One region of the Paraburkholderia sp. JPY419 genome, then DNA from elsewhere that is predicted to be linked to it. Evidence: riboswitches for the same ligand, from Rfam matches in the RefSeq annotation. Region 1 holds a riboswitch; the other holds the start of a gene.

The links. A riboswitch is a leader RNA that binds a small molecule or an ion and turns the genes downstream of it on or off. The one in region 1 is predicted to bind cobalamin.
Region 2: it holds a riboswitch for cobalamin, as region 1 does, so the genes downstream of both, QFZ91_RS11515 (TonB-dependent receptor domain-containing protein) here and cobA (uroporphyrinogen-III C-methyltransferase) in region 1, are expected to answer to the same signal.

The regions. Positions count from the first base shown of each region.
Region 1 is NZ_JBNDKV010000004.1:743,165-747,372, forward strand. Features, by position in the region: gene cobW (cobalamin biosynthesis protein CobW) at 1-666, opposite strand, end outside; cobalamin riboswitch at 870-1,147, opposite strand; cobalamin riboswitch at 1,228-1,494, shown strand; partial or broken gene cobA (uroporphyrinogen-III C-methyltransferase) at 1,739-2,464, shown strand; gene QFZ91_RS31915 (cobalamin biosynthesis protein) at 2,528-2,962, shown strand; gene cobO (cob(I)yrinic acid a,c-diamide adenosyltransferase) at 2,959-3,561, shown strand; gene QFZ91_RS31925 (cobyrinate a,c-diamide synthase) at 3,565-4,208, shown strand, end outside.
Region 2 is NZ_JBNDKV010000002.1:1,171,649-1,175,856, forward strand. Features, by position in the region: gene QFZ91_RS11510 (FecCD family ABC transporter permease) at 1-225, opposite strand, end outside; gene QFZ91_RS11515 (TonB-dependent receptor domain-containing protein) at 265-2,196, opposite strand; cobalamin riboswitch at 2,289-2,552, opposite strand; gene QFZ91_RS11520 (ATPase) at 2,773-3,132, shown strand; gene QFZ91_RS11525 (cell division protein ZapA) at 3,129-3,443, shown strand; RNA gene ssrS (6S RNA) at 3,521-3,702, shown strand; gene QFZ91_RS11535 (EVE domain-containing protein) at 3,841-4,208, shown strand, end outside.

The DNA of each region.
Region 1 (4,208 bases):
CCGCTGCGCGCGCACGATCTTCACCTGCGGCGGAATCTCCGCGCGGATCGCGGCTTCCACTTCGTGCTGCCGCGCGTCGTCGATCAGATCGGTCTTGTTCAGAATCACCAGATCGGCAGCCGACAACTGGTCTTCGAACAGCTCGTGCAGCGGCGACTCGTGATCGAGATTCGGATCGGCCTTGCGCTGCGCATCGACGGCGACCGGGTTATCGGCGAACTGGCCGCTTGCGGCGGCCGGGCCATCCACCACCGTCACCACCGCGTCGACCGTGAAGCCGTTGCGGATCTGCGGCCAGTTGAACGCCTGCACGAGCGGCTTCGGCAACGCGAGCCCCGAGGTTTCGATCAGCACATGATCGAGTTCGTCGCGCCGCTCCGCGAGCTTTTCCATCACCGGGAAAAACTCTTCCTGCACGGTGCAGCACAGACAACCGTTCGCGAGTTCATACAATTGTCCTTCGGTCTCGACGCCGTTTTCATTGCAACCGATGCCGCAGCCCTTGAGGATTTCGCCGTCGATGCCGAGTTCGCCGAACTCGTTGACGATCACCGCGATGCGCTTGCCGCCCGCATGCTGAAGGATGTGCCGCAGCAACGTAGTTTTGCCACTGCCGAGAAAGCCGGTAACGATCGTGACGGGAATCTTGCGCAATTGAGTTTGCATCGTGAGGTCCATCCCTTTGCGTTGCATCGGTCTGCCGCAAGTTCCGCGCATCGGTCGGCATCGGCTGGCGAATGGAGCGAATGAAGCACGCGCAACAGTACCAGCGATCACTAGACACGGGGACGAACGACGGCATTGCCGCGACAACGGAAATACAGAAAGCGGAACTGAGGTCATGAACGCGCCGCCGCATCCCCGCGGCGGTCGTTCTGCTTCTTCGGGCCGGTATCCGGGCTGGCGAAAGCGCCGCTCCCCCTTCCCGGACGAGTGGTTTCTCGTCCAGTGGTGATATGTCGACGCGACCTTGCGCGAGGACATCGAAGCCGGCACCGCGGCGCCCGGCTATCAAGCCGGAACCGCTTTTCGCTTACCGTTGCGGGGACAGCACAGGTTAGCCGCTCTAGCGCAGATGGCTCCCTGTTTCCCGTTTAACTGCATGCGCATGAACGCGCACGCGAGCACCCAAAGTGCGTGCGAGTGTAGGCCCCCGGGCATGCGCAGTCAAGCAACGCAGAGCGCCGGAAAGCGCCGCCGAGGCTTATCTGGCAAGGCGTCATGTGCTATCGTATGCGCGCGTTTGGTGCCTGCACATGCGCTCGCATGTGCAGTTAAACGGGAAACAGGCAGCGCGTCGCGCGTTCAACCTGTGCTGTCCCCGCAACGGTAAGCGACCTGCGGCGCGCGATTCGAATCGCCTTCGATTCCACCGTGCCGCGCATGCGTTTTTTGATGCCACTGTCCCGCGAATCCGCAGATTCGCAACCGGCACGGGAAGGCGAAGCGCGTGAGGCCGCCAGCCCGGATACCGGCCAGACGCGGAGGCGGCGCCGCATGCATCCGTGCATCAGGTTGCGCCGCCGGCCGCCGGAATCCGCGGGGAACGGATGTGAAGGCGTAGAAACGTGGCATCGCGTGTGTCGTGGCGTTCTCACTTAAGAATCCGCCGCGAACCGCACGAGTGGCCGCACCCCGATTCGCTGTACCGCATGACATCCATATTCACCGCTGCGTGCACCGTCGCACGCCGCTTCTCTCCCCCCATCTCCGCATGGCATGCGCCATGCACGCCGCGATGACGCGCGCCTGGCTGATCGGCGCCGGTCCCGGCGACGTCGAACTGATGACCCTGAAGGCCACTCGTGCGCTCGCCCAGGCCGATGTCGTGCTGGTCGACGATCTGGTCAATCCCGACGTACTGCAGTTTGCAAGCGCCAACGCGCAAGTCGTGTACGTCGGCAAACGCGGCGGCCATCCGTCAACGCCGCAAGCGGAGATCGTCGCGCAAATGCTCGGGCATCTGCGCGCGGGACGCAGCGTGGCGCGGCTCAAAGGCGGTGATCCGTTCGTGTTCGGCCGCGGCGGCGAAGAATTGCAGGCGCTGCAGGCGGCGGGTATCGAAGTCGACGTGATCAACGGCATCACGGCCGGCATCGCCGCGCCCGCGACGCTCGGCATCCCGGTCACGCATCGCGATTACGCGCAGGGCGTCGTGTTCGTCACCGGCCACGGCGCCGGCGGTGGCGAGCCGGACTGGGCCGCGCTCGCCGCGACGCGCATGACGCTCGTGATCTATATGGGCATGCGGCGGCTCGGCGAAATCGTCGGCGCGTTGCTCGCGGCCGGCATGTCCGCCGATACGCCCTGCGCGGCGATCGAATCGGCGACGCGGCCCGAGCAGCGTCACGTGCTCGCGCCGCTGCGCGAGTTTGCCGAGGCGGTCGTGCGCGCGGGGCTCGGCTCGCCGGCGATCGTCGTGATCGGCGGCGTGGCCTCGTTCGCGCTTGCGCGTGATGCGGCCAAACGCGACAGCCGAGTCGATCACGAACAAGCTGCGAGCGCGATTAAAACGCTGAGCGTCGGCATAGGTTGCCGCTTGCACAGCGATGCGGCTGACATCGAAGCCGCCGTGCGCGCAGCACTCGGTTCGAATGCCTTCGAGCAGATCCACACCATCGCGACGATCGACGCCAAGGCCAACGAAGCAGGTCTGCTCGAATTCTGTTCGCGCCATCAACTACCGCTGCAACTGTTCAGCCGCGAGCAGATCGCCGCCGCACCGGTCGCGTCGCCGTCGGCGGCCGCGCGCGCGCATCTTGGTGTCGACGGTGTGTGCGAACCGTGTGCGCTACTGGCGGCAGCAGCGTCGGTCTGCGCGACAATCGCGAAAAACGCCCGTCTGGTCGTACGCAAGACCACGCACGCCGGCATTACCGTCGCGATTGCGGCGGCGAACGACACCGCACGCGGCGACGCAGCGCCCTTCCATCCCGCCCCTCAAGACCAGGACCTCCGATGAAAACCGATCCCGAATCGCATCAACGCATGACCGAGCGCCGCCGCGAAGGCCACGAAAAGAAGCAGGCCAGCGCGACCGTCGAAAAAGGCCTGCTGATCGTCAACACCGGCACCGGCAAGGGCAAGAGCACAGCCGCGTTCGGCATGGCCGTGCGGGTGCTCGGCCACGGCATGCGGCTGGGTGTCGTGCAGTTCATCAAGGGCGCGCTGCATACGTCGGAGCGCGATTTCCTCGGCGCGATCGCGCAATGCGATTTCGTCACGATGGGCGACGGCTATACGTGGAACACGCAGAACCGCGAAGCCGACATGGCGACCGCGCGCAAGGGCTGGAACGAAGCGCGGCGGATGATCGAAAGCGGCGACTACCAGATGGTGATCCTCGACGAGCTGAACACCGTGCTGAAGTACGAGTACCTGCCGCTCGACGAAGTGCTCGCCGTGATCAATGCGCGAGCGCCGATGCTGCACGTCGTCGTGACCGGGCGCCATGCGCCCGACGCGCTGATCGAAGCCGCCGACCTCGTCACCGAAATGCGCGCGATCAAGCATCCGTATCGCGAGCAGGGTGTGAAGGCGCAGCGCGGCGTGGAGTTCTGAGCGATGTCCGCACCCCCCACGGGGACTTCCTTCGGGGCGCCCCCCAAGCGGACTCGCTCCGCAGCGTGCCCCGCGCTGTTCATCAGCGCGCCCGCCTCGGGACAAGGCAAGACCACGATCACCGCGGGTCTCGCGCGCTATCACCGGCGGCTCGGACGTCGCGTGCGCGTGTTCAAGACCGGGCCGGATTTTCTCGACCCGATGATCCTCGCGCGCGCGAGCGGCGCGCCGGTGCTGTCGCTCGATCTATGGATGGTCGGCGAAAGCGCGTGCCGCAACCTGCTCGCGCAGGCGGCACAAGAAGCCGATCTGATCCTGATCGAAGGCGTGATGGGCCTGTTCGACGGCACGCCGAGCAGCGCCGATCTGGCGACCACATTCGGCGTGCCGGTGCTTGCGGTGATTTCCGCGCAGGCGATGGCGCAGACCTTCGGCGCGCTCGCGTTCGGCCTTGCGCGCTTCAGACCGCAACTGCCGTTTCATGGCGTGCTCGCGAATCGCGTCGGCTCGGCCCGGCACGCGCAGATGCTGCAGGAAGCGCTGCCGCCCGAACTGCGCTGGTGCGGCCACATCGCCACGAGCGACGAGATCACGCTGCCCGACCGGCACCTCGGCCTGCATCAAGCCGATGAGATCGACGATCTCGA
Region 2 (4,208 bases), on a different contig from region 1:
TTCGCCGGCGAGATCGTCGCTGCCCGCGGCGCCGAACGTGTGCGTTGGCACGAGCGCCGCAAGCACGCGCGACGGCGCGAGCGGCACGCTGCCGAGCACCAGCGACGCGCCGAGCAGCGCGACGGCGGCGAGCGCGAGTCCGAGCCAGATCGCGGCCGCGCGTTTCGCGTTCATCGGGCGCGGCGTTGCCATCGCGGCGGACAGCGAACCGGACGCGCGACTCATCCGCGTGCGCTCACGCATGCGGCCAACCCGGCGCGCGCGTCACTGCTGCTGCCAGCCGAGCGTGACATACGCACCGCGTCGCGGAGAGTTATACGAGTAGGCCGTCTCATAGTCCTTGTTGAACAGATTGTCGATTTGCGCGCTGACGTACCACGCCTTCGTGATGTTGTAGCGCGCCGATAGATTCACGATGCCATAACCGCCGAGCTTGCCGGTGCTGTCTGGACGCGGACCGCTGACGATCCACTCGCCCCCGACCCGCCATCCACCGATGCTGCGATTCGCCGCGAACGACCCGAAGCGTCGCGCGCGTCGCACGAGGTCGGTACCGCTGTCGAGATCGACCGGGTTTTGCAGCGTCAATGTCGCGCGTACGTCGGTCTTGCCGACATGACCGCTCCACGATCCTTCGAGTCCCTGCACCTTCGCATGGCCGACGTTCTCCGCGAGATAGATGCCGGGGATCGTCTGCACATAGTCGATCAGATTCGTATAGCGCGTCTGGAATGCGTTCAGACGCATCACGCCGAGCGCGTCGGTCGCGTACTGCAAACCGGCTTCGATCGAGTGACTGCGCTCGGGTTGGATCGACGGGTTGCCGCTGATCGGATAGTACAGATCGTCGAAGCTCGGCGCGCGGAATGCATCGGAATAGCTTGCGGTTACCTTCCAGAGCGACGTGATGTCGAAACCGTAGCCGAGATAGTAACTGTTCGCTCCGCCGAAATCGGAGTACTGGTCGCGGCGTACGTTGGCCTGAATCTGGTTGCGGCCAAAGCGTGCGCTGTAGCCGGCGAAGACCGAATCGACGTGACGGTCGGGCGCGGCGAACGTGTCGGAGTCGAGAGTCTGGTCGAGATGCTCGTAGCCGAATTGCAGCTTCTGGTTCGCGGCGAGCGCGAAATCGTTCTGCCACGTGTACTGGCGATTGTCGGTATCGAAGCGGCCGTTGTAGATGCCATTGGTGTTGGATACGCTGCGGTCGTCGCCCTCGGCGAGCGTGAAGTGGGTGGTCCACCAGTCGGTCAGCTTGCCGTTCGCAAACACCGATACCTGACGCACCTTGCTATAGAGGTTGTTCAGATCGGTTGGCACGCCGTACGCATTGTCGTAGCTGTTGTTGTTGTTCGACTGGAAGTAGCTGATGCCCGCATCCCACTTGTCGGTGAACTTGTGGCGCAGCGACGCGCTGATGCTCTCGTTCAGATTGCCGTTCGCGTTCGGATTCGCGCCCGGCGCCTCGAGCGGATCGAGCGACGAAAAGCCGTCGCTCTTCGTGCGCGCGAGCGAGATGTTGAAGGTCGTGCGGCCGTCCTGATCGAGCGCGCCGTTCACTCCGGCCGTTTGCGTCTGCGTGTGATAGCTGCCGTAGCCGACCGAAAAATTGAAGCGCGGTGGATGATCGCCGCCGTCTTTCGTGAACACCTGCACGACACCGCCGATCGCGCCCGAGCCGTACAACGCCGACACGTTGCCGTTCACGACTTCGACGTGATCGACCTGGTCGAGCGGAATCTGTGCGAGCTGAGCGGAGCCGAGACTCACCGAATCGACGCGCACGCCGTCGATCAGCAGCAGCGATTGCGTCGACGACGCGCCGCGCAGAAAGAGGCTCGTGGTCGAACCGGGGCCACCCGTGCGCGAGATTTGCGCGCCGGGCGCGAGTCGCAGCAGGCCGGGCAGATCGGTCGCGGTCGTGTCGGCGATGTCCTGCTGATCGAACTGCGTGGTCTGCGGGATCGCGTCGCGCAACGCTTGCGCTCCGCGTTGTGCGGTCACGACGATCGGCGACAGCACGTTGCCCGATGCATCGGCGGAAGCGGGATTGGCCGCATCGGCAAGGTTTGGGGCGTTCGCGGTGCTTGCATCCGCAGCGGACGATGAAGGCACAGGCTCGGCGCTTTGCGCATGCGCGACGAGCGGCAGGCTCGCGAACGCGAGCAGCGTCGCGCGGGCGATGGGGGACAACATGGGATGACATTCCTGTGGATGGCATGCGCGGCCTGCTTCCCCGCAGGCCGACGCGTCACGAGGCGTCCCCCCATGTTTAACGTTTTCGGGGGGGACGTCCCTCTTTTCTGGCCGGTATCCGGGCTACGACACATCGATCCCGCCTTCCCACGCGTGACGCGCAGTGGCACACTCGCAGATTGAACTTCCAACCGTGCGACAAGGACCGACCTGCATGAGCGCATCACATGCGGTCGTTTACCGTTGCGGGGGCAGCGCAGGTTCGCGCATCCGGTTTGGCACCGCGCGCGCCCTGCTTCCCGTTTAACTGCGCGCGCCGAAAAGCGCGCGCGGGCACCAGAGTGCGGGAAGTGTAGGAGCGGCTTCGCGGGGCGTCAAGAAAGGCCGACCGGAGCGCGATCCGTTCTGTCGAATGCAGGTTATTGTCCGATGGATTGCCGGTCTTTGATCTTATGGTCGACGACACGACTCGCAACGAACCTGCATGAAGCGATGCTGTTACGTCTCGAAACGAGACAATTGTCGGAACCTGTAATATTCCGCGCTAAAATGCGATGTCTTTAGAGGACGCAGCACATGCTCACCGAACTCGAATCACTCTCCCAGAACATCGGCAAGCTGATTGCGATCAGCAAGCGCCACAACGAAGCGCGGATCGCGCTCGAAGAGCAGCTCGCGCAAACGCGTGCCGAAGTACAAGCCACGCACACCGAACTCGCGCAATTGCGTGCCGAGCGAGATGCACTGCAAGCGGAACGCGACGCGCTGTCCGCCAAGATCGACGACGCTCAGGTGCGCCTGAATGCGATTCTCGAAAAATTGCCGCGCGCACGCGCAAGCAGCGAACCGGATAACCAGCTCGATCTGCTCGAGACCGCCCAGCCCGAACACGAGGAAGCGGAAGGCGACGTGAGCCGACACGGAGAAAGCGCATGACCACCAAGCAGATCGAAGTATCGATTCTCGAAGTACCCTACCGTCTCGCCTGTTCGCCTGAAACGGAAGGCGCGCTGCTCGAGGCGGTCGCGCGCGTCGACGCCGAGATGAAGAAAATCCGCAGCGGCAGCAATGTGCGCGGCACCGATCGCATCGCGGTGATGGCGGCGCTGTCGCTGGCATCGGAACTGCTTAAGCTGCAAAGCAGTGTGCGACACGGAGAAGCATTTCCTGCTGAAGAAATCCGGCGTACAATGCAGCAAATGAACGAACAGCTAGGTACTGTGATTGAGCAGTACAGCATGCAGTAAGCAGTAGTTGACTCAATAGCGGGCCGGTTTCGAACCGGTCACTTGTTCAACAGTTTGTGTTGTAGCTTCATCGTTTAGCTTCCCTGCCTGGTTCGCCAAGGTCATATATTCCTTGAACCAATGCCATGTGCACGGTTGCGGAAATTTGTAGCACGGGTGTGCGCGTCACTCTGTCTGATGTACCCGAAGTGTTGCTAACTGCGACCAATTCTGAACCCTCGGTTCAGGATGCCGGCCTAGCGGCTAAGGCGGGGACCTTATCTGGAACGGCATCGGACTTCGGTTCGATGCCGTTTTTCTTTGGTCGTCGTTCTTTCGTTTGAGTGCCTGTTTCAGGGGCTTTCCGCACGCGCCTGTTGTTGGCGCCTCGTTCAATCTCACACGCTTACTCCGATTCATGCGCTACTGGCTGATGAAGTCCGAACCGGACGAAGCAAGCATCGACGACCTCGCCAACGCACCGCATCGCACCTTGCCATGGACCGGCGTGCGCAACTATCAGGCGCGCAACTTCATGCGCGACGTGATGCAGGTCGGCGACGGCGTGCTCTTCTATCATTCGAGCTGTCCGGAGCCCGGCATCGCGGGCATCGCGGAAGTCTCGTCGACCGCGTATCCGGACCCGACGCAGTTCGATAAAAAGAGTCCGTACTACGACGCGAAATCGTCGCCGGAAACGCCGCGCTGGATGCTCGTCGACGTCGTGTTCAAGAAGAAAATCCCGCTGATTCCGCTGGCCTCGCTGCGCGAGCATGCCGAATTGCA